One region of the Spirochaeta isovalerica genome, then DNA from elsewhere that is predicted to be linked to it. Evidence: a T-box and tRNA genes for the amino acid it is inferred to sense, from the RefSeq annotation. Region 1 holds a T-box; the other holds one or more tRNA genes.

What was found. The T-box of region 1 lies ahead of thrS (threonine--tRNA ligase). A T-box ahead of a tRNA ligase gene usually reads a tRNA of that ligase, here a tRNA-Thr.
Region 2: it has a tRNA-Thr gene. The T-box ahead of thrS (threonine--tRNA ligase) is inferred to sense a tRNA for this amino acid. The anticodon was not compared.

The regions. Positions count from the first base shown of each region.
Region 1 is NZ_JACHGJ010000013.1:3,620-15,416, reverse strand. Features, by position in the region: gene HNR50_RS20800 (ankyrin repeat domain-containing protein) at 1-633, opposite strand, end outside; gene HNR50_RS20795 (biotin--[acetyl-CoA-carboxylase] ligase) at 713-1,456, shown strand; gene groL (chaperonin GroEL) at 1,571-3,214, shown strand; gene HNR50_RS20785 (hypothetical protein) at 3,354-3,647, shown strand; gene yajC (preprotein translocase subunit YajC) at 3,688-4,065, shown strand; gene secD (protein translocase subunit SecD) at 4,103-5,830, shown strand; gene secF (protein translocase subunit SecF) at 5,830-6,792, shown strand; gene HNR50_RS20765 (polysaccharide deacetylase family protein) at 7,099-8,136, shown strand; gene ispH (4-hydroxy-3-methylbut-2-enyl diphosphate reductase) at 8,138-8,968, shown strand; gene HNR50_RS20755 (omptin family outer membrane protease) at 9,033-9,986, shown strand; gene HNR50_RS20750 (hypothetical protein) at 9,976-10,263, opposite strand; T-box leader at 10,342-10,586, shown strand; gene thrS (threonine--tRNA ligase) at 10,667-11,797, shown strand, end outside.
Region 2 is NZ_JACHGJ010000001.1:856,643-868,439, reverse strand. Features, by position in the region: gene HNR50_RS03760 (HIT family protein) at 1-59, opposite strand, end outside; gene HNR50_RS03755 (SPFH domain-containing protein) at 87-968, opposite strand; gene HNR50_RS03750 (HAD family hydrolase) at 986-1,900, opposite strand; gene aroH (chorismate mutase) at 2,414-2,785, shown strand; gene HNR50_RS22680 (glycogen/starch synthase) at 2,802-4,316, shown strand; gene HNR50_RS03735 (M24 family metallopeptidase) at 4,270-5,058, shown strand; tRNA gene HNR50_RS03730 (tRNA-Thr) at 5,135-5,208, shown strand; tRNA gene HNR50_RS03725 (tRNA-Tyr) at 5,253-5,333, shown strand; tRNA gene HNR50_RS03720 (tRNA-Thr) at 5,480-5,553, shown strand; tRNA gene HNR50_RS03715 (tRNA-Tyr) at 5,577-5,657, shown strand; tRNA gene HNR50_RS03710 (tRNA-Thr) at 5,803-5,876, shown strand; tRNA gene HNR50_RS03705 (tRNA-Tyr) at 5,900-5,980, shown strand; gene HNR50_RS03700 (YkgJ family cysteine cluster protein) at 6,087-6,530, shown strand; gene HNR50_RS03695 (MBL fold metallo-hydrolase) at 6,591-7,538, shown strand; gene HNR50_RS03690 (hypothetical protein) at 7,549-7,755, shown strand; gene mltG (endolytic transglycosylase MltG) at 7,752-8,786, shown strand; gene dnaG (DNA primase) at 8,793-10,547, shown strand; gene rpoD (RNA polymerase sigma factor RpoD) at 10,554-11,797, shown strand, end outside.

The DNA.
Region 1 (11,797 bases):
TTCCGCGCCCCTTTCCTTCATCAGTTCGATCAGATTGAAATATCCTCTCCATTCAGCCCGTTTTAAAGCGGTGTAACCGTTATGGTCTTTTATGTTCACATCTGCTCCATGGAGAACAAGCTGCTCAGCTGCTTCCGCCATTCCGAGGCTGATAGCCATAATTAGGACATGGGTTCCGTTGCTTCCAATCGTGTTGGGTTCCGCTCCGGCCCGAACCAGAGCAATGGCGGTCGTTTCCAGATTTCTGGATAAAGCCAGGAAAAGCATATTGTTTCCGTAGAGATTTATGGCATGAGGATTGGCTCCGTGGTTCACCAGAGCGGTGGCTGTAAAATCGAGATCCCTGAGGATAGCCAGATAGAGATAAGTGTCTCCGTCACGATCCACGCCGGACGGGTCGGCTCCGGCATTGACGAGGATTTCGCCAACTGAATCGTGTCTGTTGAGAATCGCTCTGTGAAGAGCTGTCCGACCGTCTTCACCTTCGGCGTTGGGGTCGGCTCCATTATCGAGAAGCTCCAGAACTTTAGTCTCGTTTCCCCGGACCACATAATAAATCAAATCGCTGTTTATATCGGCGAAAAGAGGGAAGCTGAGAATTATCAACAGGGAAAGCAGAATATTTTTTTTCATATATCAGACAAACACTCAATAATCATATTTATTCAGGAAGGGGCTGTTTAAAGAATTATTAACATCATAAAATATCTCTATGGAAATAAAGAATCTGCAAAACCCCTTTCCCGATGCACCAGTATATTACAGAGATGTCACAGATTCAACTATGGAGGACTCTAAAAAAAGTGCAACAGCTGGAATTCTCCACGGGACTGTGTTTTCGACAGAATTTCAGGAAAAGGGACGAGGCCGTATAAGAGGACGTCGATGGCATTCAGGGAAAGGTCAGAATCTGATGTTTACACTTGTCCTGAGAAGAGATCATCTGACCCACGAACTCCATCATCTCCCTTTGATCGCGGGAGCGGCACTGCTTGATGCGGCAACTCGTTTTACCGGCGAAGCTTTTTCTTTAAAATGGCCCAACGATTTAATTTTTGGAGGGAGGAAATGCGCCGGTATTCTCTGTGAAGCCGATAGCACTTATTTTTATTGCGGGATGGGTATTAACTGCAATCAGGAAAACTTTCCTCCGGAAATTGAATATAAAACCACTTCATTAAGAGAGATTACCCGACGGAATATCGACCGTGATGACTTTCTCGTTGAAATCCTCGGTTCATTTAAGAATCTTCTGGATTCGGGCGATCTCTGGATTTCGCTAGTCGAAAAATTTCTCTATCTCTCGGGCGAGACCATAGAAGTCCGGGACGGATGGGCAGGGTCTGAAGACATTGTCAGGGGAATCAACCGGGGAATCGGTAATGACGGTCAGCTTCTGATCGAAGAGGAAAGCGGCATAATTCGTGAAATTTATGCCGGAGAAATAGAAATATGATATTTCTGACCAAATTACTTGATGATCTGTACGAGAATTAGTATCTTTTATCACGGATAATTTCTATCCGTTTAATTATCAATTTTTTATACCTTATAAAGGGGAGAATTATTTATGGCTAAACAGCTGCAGTTTAACGAAGATGCCCGGAAAAGCCTTCTCGCGGGAATTGAAAAACTTTCAGATGCTGTGAAGGTAACTCTTGGACCTAAAGGGAGAAACGTTCTCCTGGACAAAAAATTCGGAGCACCTACAGTAACAAAAGACGGAGTTTCCGTAGCAAGAGAAATTGAACTGGAAGATCCCTTTGAGAATATGGGAGCCCAGCTGCTTAAAGAAGTTGCGACAAAAACTAACGATGTTGCCGGAGACGGTACAACAACAGCGACAGTCCTCGCTTATTCAATTGTGAAAGAGGGGCTGAAAAGCGTCGCTGCCGGAATTAATCCCATGGGAATCAAAAGGGGAATCGACAAAGCCGTCGAGTTCTCTGTTGAGGAAATCAAAAAACACGCCCAGGAAATCAATGACAAAAATGAAATTGCCCAGGTTGCGGCAATCTCCGCCAACAACGATATGGAAATAGGTGAGGAAATCGCCCACGCCATGGAAAAAGTCGGAAAGGACGGAGTTATCACTGTAGAAGAATCAAAGACGATTGAAACGACCACTGACTTCGTAGAAGGTATGCAGTTCGATAGAGGATATCTTTCTCCTTATTTCGCTACTAACCGTGACACGATGACTTCAGCTATGGAAAACCCTTTCATTCTGATTTTTGACAAAAAAATCTCAAACATGAAAGATCTCCTTCCCGTTCTGGAAAAAGTCGCTCAGACAGGAAAAGCTCTTCTCATTATCGCTGAAGATGTAGACGGCGAAGCTTTGGCCACACTGGTTGTCAACACGATAAGAGGGGCTCTCAACGTCTGCGCTGTTAAAGCTCCCGGATTCGGAGACAGAAGAAAAGCCATGCTTGAGGATATTGCTATTCTTACCGGTGGAAAAGTCATTTCCGAAGATATCGGCCTGAAGCTTGAAAACACTGAACTCGAAGACCTCGGTGTTGCCAAGATGATCAAAGTCGAAAAAGAAAACACGACGATCATCAACGGAGAAGGTAAAGAACAGGATATCAAAGAGAGAATCGCACAGATCAAAACTCAGATTGAAGATACAACGTCCGATTACGACAGAGAAAAACTGCAGGAAAGACTGGCTAAACTGGCCGGCGGTGTGGCTGTTATCAATGTCGGGGCTGCTACAGAAGTTGAACTGAAAGAGAAAAAGCACAGAGTCGAAGACGCACTGTCTGCTACTAGAGCTGCTATTGAAGAAGGTATTGTTGCCGGTGGTGGTCTGACACTCGTTCAGGTAGCGGCGGCAATCGAGAAGTACGATGAGTCCTTGCTTACCGAAGATGAAAAGGTCGGATTCAAGATCGTAAAGAGGGCTCTTGAAGAGCCTGTAAGACAGATTGCCAACAATGCAGGTATTGACGGTGCGATTGTAGCGGACAAAGCGAAGTCCGAGAAGAAAGGTATCGGATTCGACGCTAACAAAATGGAATGGACTGACATGATCAAGGCGGGAATCATCGACCCTGCCAAGGTTACACGAAGCGCTCTTCAGAATGCGGCTTCCATTGCCGGTCTTCTCCTCACCACTGAATGTTCCATCACTGACATTCCCGAAGAGGCTCCTGCTGCAGGTGCTCCCGGAATGGGCGGAATGGGCGGAATGGGCGGCATGATGTAAGCCCGATCCCGTAAGGATTATACAGGACTGCTCCGGAGCATATCCGGGGCAGTCTATTTTTTTAGCTAAACATACTTTTTTTTCAGTGTACTTTTTCAAGCTATACTGATAAAATCATTTGAACTTGTAGGGTATTACTATGAAGAAAACAGTTTTCAATTTTATAATCGGATATCATGGAGATTCTGCCGTTGTCGATAAAAGAGCTTTAAAAGCGAATTCCTCCCTGACATCCCGGGAACTGGCTGACAAAGGGTTGTTTAAATCAGCTTTCTGCGACGCTCTGTACGATAATGATCAGGAATCGATGCAATACATTCTCAATCTGTACAATGAACAAAGCGGTTCGGCTTACAAATCCATTGACCAGCTGAAGCTCCTTTTCGGAGTTTATACCGTTCCGGATGAAATACAAAAAACTGCGAAAATCTAGTTTTAATATAAGTTTTAAAATACAAATGCGGGGATAAATTATGAATTTATTACTGAATCTGCCTCTTATGCAGGCTGCAGGCGGTGCGGCAGCTATGTCCACTCCAATCGTGACATTCGCTCTGGTTATTGCCATCTTCTACTTTCTGATCATCAGACCTCAGAACAAAAAACAGAAAGAAACAAAAGCCATGATCGAATCTGTCGAAAAAGGCGACAAAGTAACGACTATCGGAGGAATCAGAGGTACTGTCGATTCCGTTAAAGATGATATTGTTTCTGTCAGAGTATACAACGATGTGAAGATCGATTTTAAAAAGTCCGCTCTTTCCGAAGTTGTAAAGGATAAGAAAAATCAGAAGGTCGCTGAGATCAGCGAAGAAACTGATAAAAAATCCAAAAAGAAAGATAAAGAATAATTTTTTATAAGATATTTAAACAATCTGGAGTCATACAATGAGCATTAGATTTAGATTTCTGGTGATTCTTCTGTTTATCGGACTGGCCGGCGTTCTTCTGTCACCTACAATCAAGTGGTATTTCTTTACCCCTGAAGACAGACAGCTTATCGCCAACAGTTCCAAGGAGCAGATCCGGGAATATGCTAAAAAACAGGCAGCCGGCGAATTGGAGGAGCTGACGGCACTGGTTAAAAACAGTCCCGATGAAGTTCTTGCTGAATCATACGGTTTTCTTATAGCCGAAGCCAAAAGCAATTATAAACTGGAAAAGAAAGATTTTCCTGCGGAATGGACTGTAAAATCTGTTCTTGAAGGATTCAACTCTGCCAATGAGTTGTTTTCCGCACTTGAAGAATATCATAGAGAAGATATTACAAGTTTGAAGGATATGAAAAACAAGATCCTTCAGCTCGGTCTCGATATTTCCGGTGGTCTGAGCGTTACCATAGAAGCTGATGAAGACAATCTGGCGGAAAGACTGGGACATAGTCCTTCAGATGCCGAAATCGATGAAGCCATAGCTCTCGCTATGACAACTCTTACGAGCCGAATCGATAAATTCGGAGTCACAGAGCCTTCAATCAGAAAACAGGCGAACAACCAGATTATTATTGAAGTTCCCGGAGAGGTTGACCAGGAAACGGTTAACTCTTTCCTTCATGGTAAAGGTTCTCTGAATTTTCATATCGTTAATGATGATGCTTCCAATAAACTTCTGGACATTATCAGAAACAATCCCGGTGAAATCTTTGAGAACGGTCGTCCCGAAGACGATACGCTTCTTCCCGAAGATGTCGTTGTAATGGGCGTTTATAAAAAAGACGCCTATGGTGTTGATGAACTTACAAGCTATCTTGCTGTAGAGAAAGAACCCGGACTTGATGGTTCGCATATCAAATCGGCACTGGTAAGAAGAGATTCCATCACCAATCAGCCTGAAGTAATCTTTGAACTTGACAGTGAAGGCGGCGATCTGTTCTACCAGCTGACAAGCAATAATGTAGGAAAGCGTCTCGCCATCGTTATGGATGATAAAATCAAGGAAGGTGCTCCCAATATCTCTGAAGGTATCAGAAACTCCGTCAGGATGACAGGTTTCGACAGTGACGAAGCTCAGCAGCTTTCTATTGTACTGAAAACAGCGGCACTGCCCATCAACCTCAATGTTATTGATGAACAGGCTGTCGGCGCATCTCTCGGAAGCGACGCCATCAGAACAGGTATCATGGCAATGATCATCGGTTTTATTGCCGTCATTCTCTTCATGATTATCTATTACAAAGGTGCAGGTGTTGTCGCTACAGTGGCTCTCCTTCTTAACTTTGTGTTTATCATGGCAATTCTTTCGTCCTTTAAAATGACCCTGACTATGACCAGTATCGCCGGTCTTATTCTTAACGTTGGAATGGCGGTAGACGCCAACGTTATCATTTTCGAGAGAATCAAAGAGGAGCTTCGAATCGGTAAAGCCCGGTCAGCGGCTATTGAAGCCGGTTTCAAAAAAGCTTTCTGGACTGTAATGGATGCCAACATTACGACACTGATTGCTGCTATCTTCCTGTCTCAGCTTGGAAAAGGTCCTATTCAGGGATTTGCCGTTACGCTGGCAGTGGGTATCGTCAGTTCGCTCTTTACGGCTATCTTCGTATCCAAAGCAATATTTACATTCGGATCCGATACTCTCAAGCTGAAAAAACTCAGTATCGGATGGGGGCTTAAATAATGGAAAAAACAATCAATTTTACCAGACTCAGATTTGTTATGCTGGCCCTTTCGGTTGTTCTGATTACCGCGTTCTGGGGAGGCACTTTTCTCAGAGGTGGATTCAACTTCGGAATTGACTTTCAGGCCGGTTTGAATCAGCGGATCCAGATTACGACTTCTTCTGAAATCTCTGAAGGAGATGTTAAGATTGCTCTTGAGGGGATCGAATCGCTTCAGGTTCAGTCAATCGGAAATCCGGAAGATAAAGAATTCATGGTTCGTGTCGGTGTTGATGAAACCCAGGCTGATTTTCAGCAGACCGTAAAGAGGGAAATCCTCTCGAAGCTGGAAGCATCATTCGGCTCCGGCTCTGTGGAAATCCGCTCTTCTGACTATGTCGGACCCCGTTTTGCCGGAAGCCTGACATCCCAGACGATCTTCCTGACGGTTTTTGCCTTAGCTCTTATTCTCGTTTATATCTGGATCAGATTTAAATTGAACTACGCTATTTCGGCAATTGCCGCTATTTTCCATGATGTTTTGTTTCTTCTCGGTTTTATCGGTATCTTTCAGATCGACTTCTCAACTGCGACAATCGCTGCTGTATTGACGATTATCGGTTACTCGCTGAACGATACAATTGTTATCTTCGACAGAATCAGAGAAAACTCCAGAATCATTCAGGGAAAAACTTTTGAAGAAGTAATCAATATTTCTGTCACTCAATCATTGAGCAGGACGATTATTACTTCTCTTACAACTTTGATCGCCGTAACAGCTATTTTCATTCTCGCGACAGGGTCTATTAAGCTCTTTGCGCTGAATCTTATTGTAGGTGTTATTGTCGGTACTTATTCTTCAGTCTTTATTGCATCATCCATTCTTCTCGGATGGCATAATCTCAGTTCCAAAAAAACTACGAAAAATGTCAGATCTGCAAAAAAAGAGAATGAAAAAGTTGTAAACTTTAATAAGGCCTGATATATAAATTCAGCCTTTATTAAGGCTGTCTCAAGGCGAGGCAGCCTTATTCGGTTTGCCATAAGGTACGAACATACTTCGGCTATTGTGGCTTTTTTCTTCCAGGCGGATCAGCCGCATACTTTCCAAACAGGAATACCCCGAACCTACAGGTCGGGGATTCTTGTTTTATCAGCGGATATGAGAAATTACATAATTTATTTATTCCTGTTCCTTTTTCTCCCGACTCTTGGTCATACGGAACAAATGTATCGATTAGTCAAAACCCGTGATGGAGTACTACGCCCGGGAGAATTTCTTTTTTCAATGGGAGAAATGGAAAATCCCGAAGATGCCCTGGCGCAATATCTTGATTGGGATAATCCCGTTATCCGAAATGAAGGAAAAATCTCATATCTGGCACCCAGAACCGGTGATGGATATATCCCTGTTCTCGCTTTTCACAGGATTGGTGATGATCCGCATCTCGAGCTGACTCTTGAACGGTTCGAATCTTTACTGATTTTTTTCAATGATAATCGGTTTCATGTCATGACCGATCTGCAGCTTATTGAGGGAGACTTTACATTTGCTGTAAACGGAAGCTTTCCTGTTGTTCTCGGTTGTGATGACAGCTCTTCAGGTGTTTTTTATTACCAGACGGTCAAAGCACTAAAAAATTCTTCCTTTGTGATGGAAAATGGTGATTATGTCATATCTGATGATTGTATGGTCTATGTTCTCGAGAAATATCTTCCTCTCGAGCAGGGGCGTAGAAATTTCACTTTTTACCTGACATTCGATGCCATTCCCTTCCGCCAGACCGGTGGCGGGTTTAATCCGGGGCCACCTTATCTGGCCATGCCGGCCGTACAATCAAAACTGGTCTACCTTAACCGGAATTTCTACCTGGGAAACCACACTCTACATCATTATGTCACCGAGGTTGTCTCTGAACTGGAATACCTCTTCGAATTAATTGGATATTATGATGTTCTCAACAGTTACGGGATTCAGACAGAAGGAAAATCTACACTGGCCTATTCCTATGGAATAGGGGACATAACACCGGAACGACAATTGACAGTTAAGAATTTCAACTATGGAGGTAATACCATAGCAGGAGCTTTCGATTATAATAACGAGTTTACAAAACCTGTTGATTCCGGGGAAGTGAATAGATATGATATTTCCAGGATCGGTGTGGACAACGGGAATTTTGAAGAAGTTCTGAAAAGGCTTAAAGAAACAGAATTATACAGGAATAGAAGAGCTGTTCTTGTAAAGAGTCCTGAGTATCCTTTCGATTTATCGGATTATGATATTAATGAAAATGATCAGAATTATATTCTGATTGGAGACTGATATGAAAAAAATCATCAGAGCAAAGGCAATGGGATTCTGTATGGGTGTTGAACGGGCAGTTGCAATAGTTCAAAAAATCGCCGATGAAAAAGAAGACAATGCCGTAACCCTTGGCCCGATTATTCACAATCAGCAGATAGTTGATAAATTCGCTTCGCTTGGTATTCCGGCTGTAGAGTCTATTGAAGAAGTTAAAGAGGGGAGAGCTGTTATCAGGGCGCATGGGGTACCTCTATCAGAGAGAAAAAAACTTGAAGATAAAGGTGTCGAAATTATCGATGGCACTTGCCCTAAAGTCATAGCGTCACATAAAATCGTTCAGAAATACAGTTCTCTAGGCTACCATATTATTATCGTTGGGGATAAAAATCATGGAGAGATAAAAGGTCTCGCCGGCTATGCGGATGATTTTGACATTATTGGAAATGCAGATGAGGCTTCTCTTATAAATCCGCCTGATAAAAGCATGGTTATCAGTCAAACAACAATAAAAGAAAGCGAGTTCGAATCGGTTTGCCGGGTTTTGAAAGAGAAGAACCGGAATGTTATTGTCCACAACAGCATCTGTTCCGCCACAAATGACAGACAGAACGCAGTTAAAAAACTTGCAGGGGAAGTCGATGCCCTTCTTGTTATTGGCGGAAAAAACAGTGCCAACACAAAGCGTCTTTATCTGACTGTTAAAGAGATGAACGTCCCTTGCTGGCACATTTCAACTGTTGAGGAAATCCCTCCTGAAATTTCCAGTTATGATACAATAGGTCTGACTGCCGGAGCATCTACACCGGACTGGATAGTTGATGAAGTGGAAAATTCACTTCTGCATCTTTGAGATAGGAGCCCCTTTGAAACGGTTTATTCTACTCGTTCTAGTTTTATCCTCTTATTTTCCTCTCATGGCATTCGATAGTCTTGAAGGCGCTATTCTTCCAGAAGGAAATATGTTCGGTATTACAGTGGAGCCTTCATTCGGATTTTTATATGGTCAGTCCCGAGAAATCGTCTTTGATACGGGAGACGAAAGTACGCAGGGCATGAGCAGTTCTAATGGATATTACCTAAGTGAGCTTATCTGGGACATTACAGATGTTTTGTATACCGGAATGTCTGCGTCTCTCAATTTTCAGAATCGTGTCTATGTCAATTTCGGGATCTGGAAAGCTGTCACTGATGGTAGCGGATATATGAATGACTATGATTGGGTACTACAAGACAAATATGGAGCATATAACATTTTACATGATAGAGATGGAAAGACCGATTTGTCCCATTGGTCTCTCAGTACTGTTGATATCGTCAATTCTGTTCTTATCGATGCCAATGGTTCCTACGACTTTTTAGAAAATCCCAATTGGTCGCTACTTTCGGTTATGGGATATAAATATTTGTTCTGGGATTGGACAGACTCAATTATAGATTCTGAATATGATGGAATCGAGGATGTCATTGAAGTAGGAACCAATGGTATCGATTACAGACTCGCTCTCCATATTCCCTACATCGGCCTGAGAGGTGGCTATAGGAGCCGCTATGGTTTTTTTTTGAAAGCTAACATAGGTTACAGCCCATTTGTCTTCGGAATGGATCACGATCATCACATTTTAAGAGGTCTTCATTTTTACGATAGAACTTATTTCGGGCAATATCTCTCTGGAACACTGGAAGCGGGAATCCAGTTATCTCCACTGTTCAGTTTAAAATTTCTGATCTCAGGAGAATACCTTTTTGAATCAAAAGGAATCACATATGCCTATTATGACTCGGGAACTCCAGCCGGAACCTTTCCCGGTGGGGCTGGAATCCAGTACCAGTCCCTCTCCTTGTCCCTTAACGCCGCTTTCAGCTTTTAGATGCTTTGGGCTTAACTGTTTTCGGCAGTTTTCTTGACTTGAACCGCTGATGCCGGGAAGCTTTGTCTTTTCTGAACTCGTAATAATTGTCCATCTCGATAAAATCATCCTTGTAGATGAATCCACCTTCGCAACCGCTGGCCAGAAATGAATGGGCCAGCATTTGTTTTTCTACCTCGCTTCCATCTGCATCCAGGACTTTTTTGATATGCCCTTCTGCATCACGCTCTATGTACATGATCAGGTAGTTTTCTGTTATTCCTTCAACTATTTCCATTAATCCCATTATAGGGAAAATATCTTTTACTTTGAAGAGCGTACTTGACTTTAAAGCCTTATATCCTGATATTATAGAACAAAGGCATGGACGGAGACGAGTAACAATCCCCTGCGTCACGAGAGAGATCATCCCTGGGCTGGAAGATGATCGACGTAAGAATCTGTGAAAACCACTCCCGAGCTGTGCGGGTCAAAGGCTTTCGCCGAGTATCCCGTGCCGACATCCCGCGTCAAGGGAGAGCTGAGTGCGCTGCAGAGAATACACTAGCTGTAGCGAATTAAGGTGGTAACGCGGAAGACATTTTGTTTTTCGTCCTTAGGAAACTTTTATCAAATTAAGTTTTCAGGGGTGAAAAATAAAATGTCTTTTTTTTACCCCGCGAAAGTACCAGGAGGCATTTATGTCCGACAAAGAAGCTAAAAAGCTTGAAAAACAACAGACTATGCGCCATTCAATGGCTCATGTCATGGCGGGAGCAGTTCTGAAGATGTTCCCCGATGCGAAAATTGCCATCGGTCCCGCTATCGAAAACGGATTCTATTACGATTTCGATCTTCCCAGATCCATCACACCTGATGACCTCGGTGTAATCGAAGAATCCATGAAAGAAATCATCAAATCCCGTAGCGGATTTGAAAGATCCGTCGTTTCCAAAGAAGAAGCCAAAGCTCTTTTTGCAGATCAGCCTTATAAGCTTGAGCTGATTGAAGAGTTGCCTGAAACAGAAGAGATTTCTGTTTATCAAATGGGCGATTTCAAGGATCTGTGCCGTGGTCCTCATGTCGAGGATACCAGCCGCCTCAATCCTCAGTCTTTCAAACTGCTGAAAACTGCAGGCGCTTACTGGAGAGGCGATGAGAAAAGGCCCATGCTCCAGAGAATCTATGGAACAGCTTTTTCCAATCCGAAAGATCTGAAAATGCATCTTCAGCATCTGGAGGAAATGGAGAAACGGGATCACAGAAAAATCGGTAAAGAGCTTGATTTGTTTTCGCTTCATGAAGAAGCCGGTCCCGGAATGGTTTACTGGCATCCCAAAGGGGCAAGAATCAGAGTCGCTATTGAAGACTTCTGGAGACAGGAGCACTACAAAAACGGTTATGAAATGGTTTTTACTCCCCATGTCGGTAAATCCTGGCTCTGGGAAACCTCCGGCCATCTGGGATTCTACAACGAGAGCATGTTTCAGCCCATGGAAATGGATAAAAGCGACTATTACGCCAAGCCTATGAACTGTCCATTCCACATCATGATCTACAACAACGGAAAGCATTCTTATCGGGAACTTCCTTTCCGCTGGGCCGAACTGGGTACAGTCTACAGATATGAAAAATCAGGAACTCTTCACGGATTAATGAGAGTCCGGGGCTTTACTCAGGATGATGCACACATCATCTGTACTCCCGACCAGGTAGAAGATGAAATTCTCGAAGTACTCAGATTTTCTCTTTTCATGCTCAGATCTTTCGGCTTTGAAGACATCAGCGCCTACCTTTCCACCATGCCGGAAAAAAGTGTAGGAGAGAAAAAA
Region 2 (11,797 bases), on a different contig from region 1:
CCTTCGTATATAAGACAGAGGATACATCCATCGGGTTTCTTTTCTCTGAAATATTTCATTTTATTGAAACTGAAGAAATAATCCATCTATTCACCGGAAACATAATTGAAATCTTTAAGGTTGCTGATATCAAGGACTTGAGATTCGGGATCAAGGGCAAAATAATCAACAAGAATCGGGTATTTACTCAACAATTCCCCATATTTGGTTAAAATCTCTATTTTTGTATCGAGATTCACTTTGGATTCTATGGCCCATTTTTCTGTGGCGATTTCCGCATTTTTCCGTCTTTCGAGGATCTGGGCATACATGTCCTTTGCCGTTCGATAGAGTTCCAGGTCAGGGAAATTAATGTATTTTACAACAAAAGACCGGATTTCAAGGTAGGTGTAACGGGATTTGAGTTTTTCGAGGAGAGCTATTTCCAGCTCGCCGTAGGAGCTGCTGTTTATTGAAAGGTTTTCCGTAAAATAATCACCTGTTCCCTCTTTCAGTATCTTCAGATATTCAGCTTCTGCTTCATTGTAAAAGCTTTCCATGTCCCCGCTGTCTAAATCACCCTTCTGCAGGAGTTCCGGTAAACGCTCCTCAATAAGCCGGTATGAAATATGAAAAGTCATATGATAGGAAAAATCGGGATTTTCAGGAATAAAGGACTTGTATAAATCACCGGAAGGCAATTCGCCTATGTATTCGAGTTCAGTACTTCGAGTTTCAACCAGGAATTTGATAAGCTTGCTGTTAGTCGGAAGAATCCTCTCCCATTTCCATATGAAACGGCCCGGTTCGAGAACCTTGCTGTCATAACCGCTTGTTTTCGAAAAAAGAACCGCGTAAGTGTTTTCCGGAAGTTCGAATTGGACCCACCCGAACCAGAACAGAGTTCCGGCCGCTCCGAAAAAAAGTAAAAAAGACAATATTGGTCCCAGTGAGCTTTTTTTCTTCTTTTTAACAGTTGTATCAGCCATGAACGTACCGCAGTCCTTTAGAGTATTTCGATCAGTTGACTTAAACTGGTTAACGTCAAATCAGGTTCGAGATCGCGGCATCTTTCATCGGAAGCTCTAAGCCTGAGCGACCGTTTATCCCCGGCGAATAAAGCTGTCCGGCATCCGCATTTCGAAGCTGTATAAACATCATTCAGCATATCGTTTCCCACATAGAGTATCTCATGGGCATCTATATTGTACAGCTTTTTCACTTTTAAAACAGCAGATGAAAAAAAATCTTCCGACGGTTTGGCCTGTTTCTGTTCGAAAGAATAAAATAGAAGGCTTTCGGGGAAAAAATCCTCGCCTATGCGAAAATCGAGCAGGGTTTCCAGAATCGGTTCCGTATAAAACTGGGCATTGGAAACGATCCCCGCTTTCAGGGGGGAATCATAGAGATGATTAATCAGTAAATCTGCTCCGGGCATAGGCCAAACAGGGTTGGTCAGGCATTCGTAGGCCACAGAAGCTCTTTCGATTTTTCCCTCATCGATATCGCCGTCTATGTAGTTTTCATTGAGCATCGTATTCAGAATTCTATTCCAGATATCTCTAATATCCACTTCGGGATACAATATGCCTTCGGATTTGCTCTTTTTATGATCTTCCTTAATATAATCTATGATCAGTCCGGAGAACCGGTCATCTATGGAGTTCCTGTCGCAGAGTAACGCAAGACCCTCATTTTCAAGTATACCTGATATGGGAAAATCATTATTCTTCTCTTCTGCAATGCCGATATCACCTGTTCCGGAAATTAAAATCGTGCCATAGACATCCAGCAGGACTGCTTTGATGCTATCCAGTTTTTTCAGTTTTGACGGCAGTTCTGTCGGAAAGGGAGAGAGAGGAGCTGTCATATTCTGAATCAGTTCGTGCAGATTCTTTTTCTTATCATTCATTTCCTTCATATCTCTATTGTATGTTCACCTTTCATCACCCTGCAAGAAATAAGTCCTGGTGAATAAGCGCCTCTGCGGACTTTCAGGTCTATCCCTTTTTCGTACGGGATTGATGGCCTTCTCCCCCCGTGATAATATGGGTGAATGATCAGAAGAAATTCAGCAGGAGTCCGGTATTTCAGGCTGTGGTTGCCTGCATTATTGAGAAAATCATCACTTTTCTTTCTATACAATACTCTCTTTGCCTTTTTTCTCTATGTACTGGGTAGTTTTCAGAAGTTTACTGATTCAACACAACTCTTTCTGCTGGATTTTATGAGTTATGCTGTTGTTTTATCCTCAATGGCATCTCTTTTTGCCGTTCTGGTGTATATAATGTCCTTCCGTTACAGAAAAAAAAGTGTTCTTTTTAAAATTATTTTTTCCGGAGTGATTTTTACTTTTACATTTATCTTTTATATTTTTATAAATTTTCTCAAATCCTGGTTCTGATTTGAACGGAACGAATTTCGGAGTTATTTAATGGTTAAAGCTGTTCGGGGTGCGATTTCTGTCGACTCCAATGATCACAAGTCAATGGAAAAAGCGGTTATCGAACTGATGAATGAAATAAGTGGAAAAAATGATTTAAAAGAAGAAGAGATAATCAGTATTGTTTTCTCCCAGACGGCAGATTTGAATGTCGCCAATCCGGCAGCCGCTTTGAGGAAATCCGGCGCTTATCATTTCGTACCTTTATTCTGTACGAAAGAACCGGAATATGAAGGAGCTCTTCATGCTGTTGTCAGGGTTCTGGTTACTTATCAATGTGAAAATGATCACAGACCCGTTCCCGTTTACCTTGGAGAGGCGGTACATCTCAGAAAAGATCTGAATTCGGCATATGAGTGCTGATAGAAGGTAGCGGTTTGTGAATATCTGGCAGGTTTCCAGAGAAATGAGTCCCCTCGCGGAAGCTGGGGGCATAAAGGACGTTGTCTACGGATTGTCCCGCGCTCTTGTCAGTCTCGGGCATGAAGTGACTGTCGTGCTTCCCATGTACCGGTTTCTCGAGGATAAATCATATTGTGATCCTCTTGTCAGTTTTCCGCTGCGCGGCCGGAAAGGTGATGAGCAGATCAGTCTCTATCCCTGCTATGTCGAAGGAATACGGGTCTTATTGGTAAAAGCAGCTGTTTTTCTATCAAAAGATCGTGTTTATACCTACAGTATGCGGGAAGAAGGTTTAAGAGCTGATTTTCAATATGGAAAAGGTCATCTCGATGCCAATGAAATGAATCTGACGCTGCAATATGCAGCTCTGGAAGGTGCCATGGCACTGGGTGAGTTACCGGAGGTCTTTCATCTTCACGATGGCCATTGTGGCTTTCTTCCGGCCATTATGAGAACGAAAAAGCGGTATTCCGGGTATTTCAGCCGTTCAGGAACGTTGCTAACCATACACAATGGCGGGGCTGTATATCAACAGAACATAGAAGACTTTCACGAAGTTGAAAAGTTGACAGGATTATCCCATAGTGTTCTCAAGTCTTTCCACACGCCCATGGGCTGGAATCCTCTTCTCTGCGCCGGTCTCTATGGAAAAATCAATACAGTCTCTGAGCGTTATGCGGAAGATGTCATGTCGGGAAAGGATATCAATAGCGGACTGATCGGAGAGTTGTTTCACTCAGCCGGAATCGAGCTGATTGGTATAACCAATGGAATAGATCCGGATCATCACGACCGCTGCTCACATTCGCCTGTTCTGAAAAATGGAACCCACAATTCCTTTACAGAAAAAAAGAGAGAATGCAGAGCCTTGCTTATCAAAAGAATCGCTGATCTTGAAAAAAGCGGTTATCTTTACGGAGCAATGATTGACGATGACAGACCGTTATTCACCCTTCAAAGCCGGATCGCCTATCAGAAAGGGATCGATGTTCTGGCGGATTTTCTGGAAAGGTATGCTTCTGATCTCGATGCCCGTTTTCTCGTTCTCGGAGAGGGCGACCGGGATCTGGAAGCCAGGCTGGCCGGTATTGCCGGACGAATAGGGAATTTCGCTTATTTCAGGTATTACGATCCTTCACTTTCTGCCGATGTCTTTGCGGGTGGTGATTTTTTTCTGGTTCCATCGCAATGGGAACCTTGCGGCCTGACGGACTTTATCGCCCAGCTGAACGGAAATATCCCCATTGTCCATGAAACAGGAGGACTTGTAAAAACAAAGGATAGATTGAACGGCTTTTCATATAGTCCGAATACACCGGAAAGGCTTGCGGAAAAAGTCCGTGAAGCTATCTATCTCTATGGCAATGACAGAGAGATTCTACATCAAATCAGAAAGAATGCCGTTAATATCATTAATGAGAAATATACATGGCGGCAAGTTCTTGATGAGAGATATATCCCTCTGTACAGGTCCATCACGGGAAGAGCATGAAAGAGGTGAGATCTCCTATTACAGCAGAGAAGAGAGGTTTTACATCTCTCAGGCGGCAGCTCTGGTCCGCGATCTGCTCCGTCAGCTTGAAAAAATCATTAAGCCCGGAGTCAACGAGCTTGATATCGATATTTTCTGTGAAAACTATATTTTGCTGCGAAACGGAGACCCTTTTCTCAAGAGCTCTGGTCTCTATGAGTATTCAGCACTGATCTCCCGAAATAATAAAGCTTATCACGGCATACCGGAAAATTATGTTCTAAGGGAAGGCGATATCGTAACAGTGGATATCGTGCTTAGAAAAGACGGCTGGTACGGTGATGGGGCAGAAACCTACCCAGTGGGAAATTGTCCTCCCGAAATTATGGATATTGTCAGGTTTTCCAAAGAAATAGTCTTTGATTCAGTAAAAATCCTGGAACAAAAACAGGATCTGGACGTTCTGGGGGATTTTATCAGTGAAAAAAGCAGGGAAATAGGGCTTCGTGTTCTTCAGGAAGGGGCCGGCCATGGAATCGGCCGGGAGCTTCACGAATCACCTCTAGTCCAATATGTCACCAGCGGAAGATCATGCCCCCTCAAGCCTGGAATGGTATTCACACTCGAACCGGTCTTCACAAACTGTCCATATGATATCTTCTATGATGAACTCGGAACGGCTATGGTCAGAGAAGGATTTGTCGCATCCCAGTTTGAATACACTGTTGCGGTGCAGGAAGAAGGGCTTGAGATTTTAGTCTGAGCTTTGACACTTTTTAAATAATAAGTATTGACTGTTTTTACAGATTATCATATCTTCTTTTTCGGTAAGCATAAACGCCAACTTAGCTCAGCTGGCCAGAGCACGTGACTTGTAATCTCGGGGTCGTCGGTTCGAATCCGACAGTTGGCTGATTGAGTGAACAGTTCGTTTTTGCAATGCTGTTTTGCTTATTTGGGGAGGTTCCCGAGCGGTCAAAGGGGGCAGACTGTAAATCTGTTGTTTCGGCTTCGAAGGTTCGAATCCTTCTCTCCCCAATAGAAATAATGATGTTAATGCGAAGCATTGGTTTGCATCACTTATTCTAAATAGGATAATCTGCTGTAGCGCGAAAGCGCCGGATTCGCTGATTTATCCCGGAGTCTTAATGTCCGCAGGACTTAAAACAGCGGTCGACATATATGCCAACTTAGCTCAGCTGGCCAGAGCACGTGACTTGTAATCTCGGGGTCGTCGGTTCGAATCCGACAGTTGGCTTTACGGCATTGGATAATGCTTTTGGGGAGGTTCCCGAGCGGTCAAAGGGGGCAGACTGTAAATCTGTTGTTTCGGCTTCGAAGGTTCGAATCCTTCTCTCCCCAATATAGATAATGATGTTAATGCGAAGCATTGGTTTGCATCACTTATTCTAATAGGATAATCTGCTGTAGCGCTAAAGCGCCCGATTCGCTGATTTATCCTCGAGTCATAATGTCCGCAGGACTTAAAACAGCGGTCGACATATATGCCAACTTAGCTCAGCTGGCCAGAGCACGTGACTTGTAATCTCGGGGTCGTCGGTTCGAATCCGACAGTTGGCTTTACGGCATTGGATAATGCTTTTGGGGAGGTTCCCGAGCGGTCAAAGGGGGCAGACTGTAAATCTGTTGTTTCGGCTTCGAAGGTTCGAATCCTTCTCTCCCCAATATAGATAATCGCGGGTCATGCGCAAGCATCGTGTCCGCAGGCTTAATTCGAAATCTTCAGGCTTTTCATGATGAACATGAAAAGCCTGTTTTGTCTTCAGAGGTATGATTGTGGATAAACCTTTTTATAGCGACGGCTTGAAATTTGAATGTCAGAGATGCAGCTTCTGTTGCAGACATGAACCGGGGTATGTTTTTTTATCGGAAACAGACCTTATGGAAATGGTAAAAGAGCTGGGAATGAAACGCGAATCTTTCATTGATAAATACTGTACCTGGGTGGATATCGGTTTTTTTAAAAGGCTCAGTTTAATCGAAAAGGAAAATAATGATTGTATTTTCTGGTCTGAAGGAGGCTGTGCGGTCTATAAAGCCCGGCCTCTGCAGTGCCGCAGTTATCCCTTCTGGAGTCATGTCGTTGAGAATTCCGGAACCTGGCTCGAGGAATCAAAGAGTTGTCCGGGAATCGGCAAGGGTGAAGTTCACAGCGCGGAAGAAATAGAAGAATGGCTTCAAAAGAGGCTGAATGATCCGCTTATAAATTCATAAATAACGAAAGAGAGAAGCCGGGCTTTGCTGTTTGGCTTCTCTGTGGTTATAATAAACTGTATGAAAGTTCAGTTCAGAGGTGTTCGCGGATCTTACTCCCGCTCTTTGCGACCCCGTGATATCAAAAGAAAAATATCGGCAACGGTTCAGAGAGCTAAGCCGGACAATCTGAAAAATCCGGAAAGCCGTGAGCGATTTCTTCATTCTCTGCCGGAAATGATATTCGGGACCGTAGGCGGCCATACGGCTTGTGTTGAAATCCGCCTCGCCGATAATCAGTTATTGATTTTTGATTGCGGCAGCGGTTTGAGAACACTCGATGAAGATATGAGAAAAACCGGGGAGACTCCTGATTTAATACATATCTTTTTTTCACATTTTCATTACGATCATATAGCGGGGCTGCCTTTTTTCAGCTTTCTTTTCGATCCGAAGATGAAATTCCGTTTTTACAGCCCCCAAAAGGGTTTTGATAAGATTCTCTCCCGTTTTTTGTCCAAGCCCTATCATCCCGTCGGTATGGATTCCTTTTCCGCTTCAATAGAATTTATCGAACTGACAGAGGACCATCTTTATCTGGACGACGCTATCGTCTCCTGGATTGATCGTAACCACCCCGATGAGTGTTATGCATATGCTGTAGAGGAAAAAGGAAAAAAGGTGATATATTCTACAGATACGGAACTCACTGAATCGGATTTCAGAAATACGGAAAAGACCGCAGGCTTTTTTAAAAAGGCTGATGTAATTATCCTCGATGGTCAGTATACTCTTGGGGAATCGATTGAGAAGTTCAATTGGGGGCATACTTCCTACAGCATGTCTGTGGATTTTGCTCTGGAACATGAAATCGGTACGCTGTACCTTTTTCATCATGATCCCCAATATGATGATAAGAAACTGGAAGCCATTTTGCGGTCTTCGCGCTGGTATTGTGAGAGAGCGGAAAACAAACATCCTCTCAGAATTGAGCTGGCCAGAGAAGATTGCGAAATTGTAATTGAATAAAGGAGATGTGATGGCGTTATCGCTGGATCTTGAAAATGATGAACTGGCTACACTTTTTTTCTATATACAACAGGATGAAAAATGCCTGGAGAATCCCGTGATGGAAAAACTGGCCGGAAAGATGGAAGCTCTAATCTTTTCCCGGTTCTCTATTGATGAAATAGAGCAGTTTCGTAAAAAAGCCGGTGAAAGTACTATGGAGGAATCGCTCAGGTGAAAATATTCAGAGTTATGGCTGCAACGTTTGTGCTGCTTTTCGTTATAGCTGCAGGAACAGCTGTTGTGCTTGCTTTTTATCTCAACAGCAGCCCTGATCCCGAATCTGATGAAAGTGTCGTTTTTTCTGTTGATGAAGGCGCTTCGTTCAACACGATTGTCAGCAATCTGGAAAATGCCGGACTAGTTCGTTCCGGACTGTTCCTGAAGATATATAACAAAGTAACAGGGTCGGGAATCCTAATAAAAAAAGGATCATATAATATCGCTGAAAGTCTGACATCCCTGGAGATTATAGGACAGTTGGAAGAGGGAAAGCAGAAGCTGCTGGCCGTTGTCATTCCCGAAGGTGTAACCTCGGGCCGTATGGATGAAATCTTCGCACGGGCTGGGGTTACCGGATCCGGCGAATTCAGAGCAGCTGTTTCCGATGGTACTTACCTTGAAAAATACGGTATTGAAAGCGAGACGCTGGAGGGATTTCTCTTTCCCGACACATATAGCTTTCAGAAGGATTACCCCGCTGAGAAAGTGGCTGAACACATGGTTAATGTCTTCTTCGATAAACTCGAAGAGGTTTACCCTGACTATGCCATGCTTACAGGTGAGCAGATTTATGAAAAAGTCATTCTGTCTTCAATAATCGAACGGGAGTATAGAGTTCCGGAGGAAGCTCCCAAGATGGCTTCTGTTTTTTATAACAGGATCGATCAGGGGTGGCCTCTGCAGTCCTGCGCGACAATAGTCTATATTATTACGGAAGAGCAGAATCGGCCGCATCCGGAAAGGATTCTCTTTACAGACCTGGAAATTGATTCGAAATTCAATACCTATGAAAATCGAGGGTTGCCTCCTGCGCCCATCTCCAACCCGGGGGGGGTCGCATTAAATGCCGTATTTAACCCTGCGCAGACAGATTATATGTTTTTTGTTGTCGATGACATCGAAAAGGGAACTCATATTTTTACGAAAAGTCTCAGCGATCACAATAAAGCCAGAGCTGATTACATCAGCAACTTCAGGAGCAAATAAAGCCAGATGAGAATCCCGGAATCAAAAATCGAGGAAATCAACGATAAAGTTAACATTGTTGATCTCGTTTCGGAGTATGTCTCTTTAAAGCCGAAGGGGGGGCGTTATTGGGGATTATGTCCTTTTCACAATGAAAAAACGCCCTCTTTTTCTGTGACTCTCGATAAAAATATCTATTACTGTTTCGGATGTCACAAAGGTGGAGGAGCGATCAATTTTCTTATGGAAATTGAAAAGCTTGATTTCATAGATTCAGTAAAAATGCTGGCTAAAAAAGCCGGAGTGACGCTTGATTTGTCAGAGAATGACAATAGTGAATACAGCGGGAAGCGGGATGCCATGCTGGAGCTGTACAAACGGGTTTCCGGCAGTTTCCGTTATATTCTTGAAAACAGTGAAAGCGCAGGGCAGGCCAGAGAGTACATAGCCGCACGAGGAATTAATCAGGAGACTTCCGAGAAATTTGAGCTTGGTTTTGCCCCCTATGATTTCAACTGGCTCTTCAATTTTTTGAAGAAAAAGAACTACTCGCTCGAATTTCTCGGAGAATCGGGCCTTTTTTCCAAAAATAAAAAAAACTTCCCTCTTTTTATCAACAGATTGATTTTCCCGGTTTTTTCAGTCCGGAATGAAGTGATCGGCTTCAGCGGCAGAGAGCTCGGTAACAGGGGGCCGAAATATATCAACACTCCCGAAACTTTGATATTTCACAAAGGTTCCCAGCTTTATGGTATCAGCCAGGCTCTCTCAGATATGAGAAAGAAAAAACAATTTATACTCTGTGAGGGAAATATTGATGTTCTGGCGCTCCATCAATCGGGATATACGAATGCTGTCGCACCACTGGGGACTGCATTTACATCGGAACAAGCGAAACTTCTGAAAAGATATGCTGATTCGGGCATCATTGTCTTTGATGGTGATGAAGCCGGGATAAAGGCAACATCCAAGGCGATAATTATCTGTGAATCTTTCGGAATTGAAGTTTCCGTGGCCGAATTACCTCAGGGAAGGGACCCTGCGGATATAATGCAAAAAGATGGTGTGGAATCATTGCATAAAATTTTGAAATATCCTATAACTAGTTTTGAATATCTGTATAAATGTGCGATTAGAGCATATGATGTAAGATCACCTGAAGGGATGGAGAAGGTTGTAAGGGAAATATTCCCCTATATTACTTCGATTCGGTCCGATGTTAAGCGTGATGTGTGTCTGAGCAGACTGGCTGAAAAGCTCGGTATTGGTAAAGAATCCATACTGAGTGATTTTTTGCGCCAAAAAAAAGCTCCAGTCCGTCGCGATGTAGTAAAAAAAGACGAGGCCATAAAGATTTCAGATGAATTGTATCTAATGCTTGCCGGTGCTGCCAATCGGGATTATTTTAATATAATATCCAGCAGCCTGGGAATCGATGATTTAAAGGATAAAAATGCCGTCCTGTTGTTCAGCGCGGTGATGGGTTGTGAGGAAGCGGGAGAAGAAACTGTAGAATCGTTATTGATGCGCATTGGAGAAGGACCTCTTAAAAGCCTGTTGGTGGAAAAGTTGTCCTCGTCTCAGTTTCTCATTAATCCGGAAGATGTTATTCGGGACTCGGTTAAGACTATTATGTTGAGAAACATGATGGAAAACAGGGCTCGGATTGAGTCGGATATACGGAATTTCGGTTTATCCGCAACATCTTCAGAAGAGGATTTGAAGGGATTGATTTCTGAAAAGCTCTCTTTAGATAAAAAAATAGAAGAACTGAAAAGGTGATAGTCGATGACAGATATCAAGGCTGATCCCGCCATAAAAAAGCTGCTTGAGTATGCTTCAGAAAAAAAGCGGATTTCTTATGATGAAGTTAATGACTTCCTTCCGGAGGACATAACAAACTCCGATAAAATAGAAGAAGTAATTACATTGCTGGAGGAGAATAATATTCAACTTCAGGACGAAGCTGACCATGATGAAAAGGTCAGCGACGATACTTCTGATTCTCTCCCGGATGATGAAACAGAGGAAGACCTCGATGAGGAAGATGATGTCGATGTCGAAATATCCATTGATGGAGAGATTCCAGACGAAGACGATCATGTCATGGATGAAGAGCTTGACGATGATCTGGATGATTTCAGCGGAGCTCCCATTCCTGTTGCCGGCGTCACATCCGATGAAGATGCAGACGAGTCAATAACGACTCTGGATCTTGATGATGAAGATGAGGATGAGGATGACGATGAGGACAGTGATGATGAGCTCGACGCCGATGTCGTATCCTCCGGAGGAAAGAGAAAACTCGTCGTTAATGAGAAGGAGTCATCAATTGATGACCCCATCAGGCTGTATTTAAGGGAAATCGGAAAAGAGAATCTTCTGACGGCAGAACAGGAAGTCGAGCTCTCCATGAAAATGGAGGATGGTGAAAATATCATCAAGAACATCCTTAAAGATTCCGGAATGATAATTGCCGAATTTTTTGATTTGGCCCACAGAGCTTTTTCCAAAGACGATCCGCATAACATGGGACTGTCAAAGAAGGAAATCTCTGAAATGCTCTCAGAGAGAAGACGTCTCAATCAGTATTACCGTGAGCCTTTAAAAACGATAATGGCCAATTTGAAACAGTACTTTGAGATGAAGCAGAAAGTTGTTTCTACCGATGGTGATATTCTTTCTGATAAATCTCTCCAGAAGAAAAGAGATGAACTGATGTCCTTCATATCGAAAATAGATATGCATCAGGAAGAAATCCTGTCGTTTTCTGAGAAATACGTTGATGCGGCTAATAAAATAAAGAAAAACACGAAGATTCAGGAGAAAATCGAAAGAGTTCTTCGCGTTAATAATATGCGGGAGCTTCGGTCTCTCGGCCGGGGTCTGGCTTCGAGTTCCAAACGTCGTGAGATCGAGGAGGAGCTGGGACTTTCCGCTGATGAGATCAAGGAGCAGATCAGGCTTGTTCAGGTCGCTGAAAAGAAAATCCGCGATATAGAAATCGACTTCGATACTTCCGTGGAAGAAAT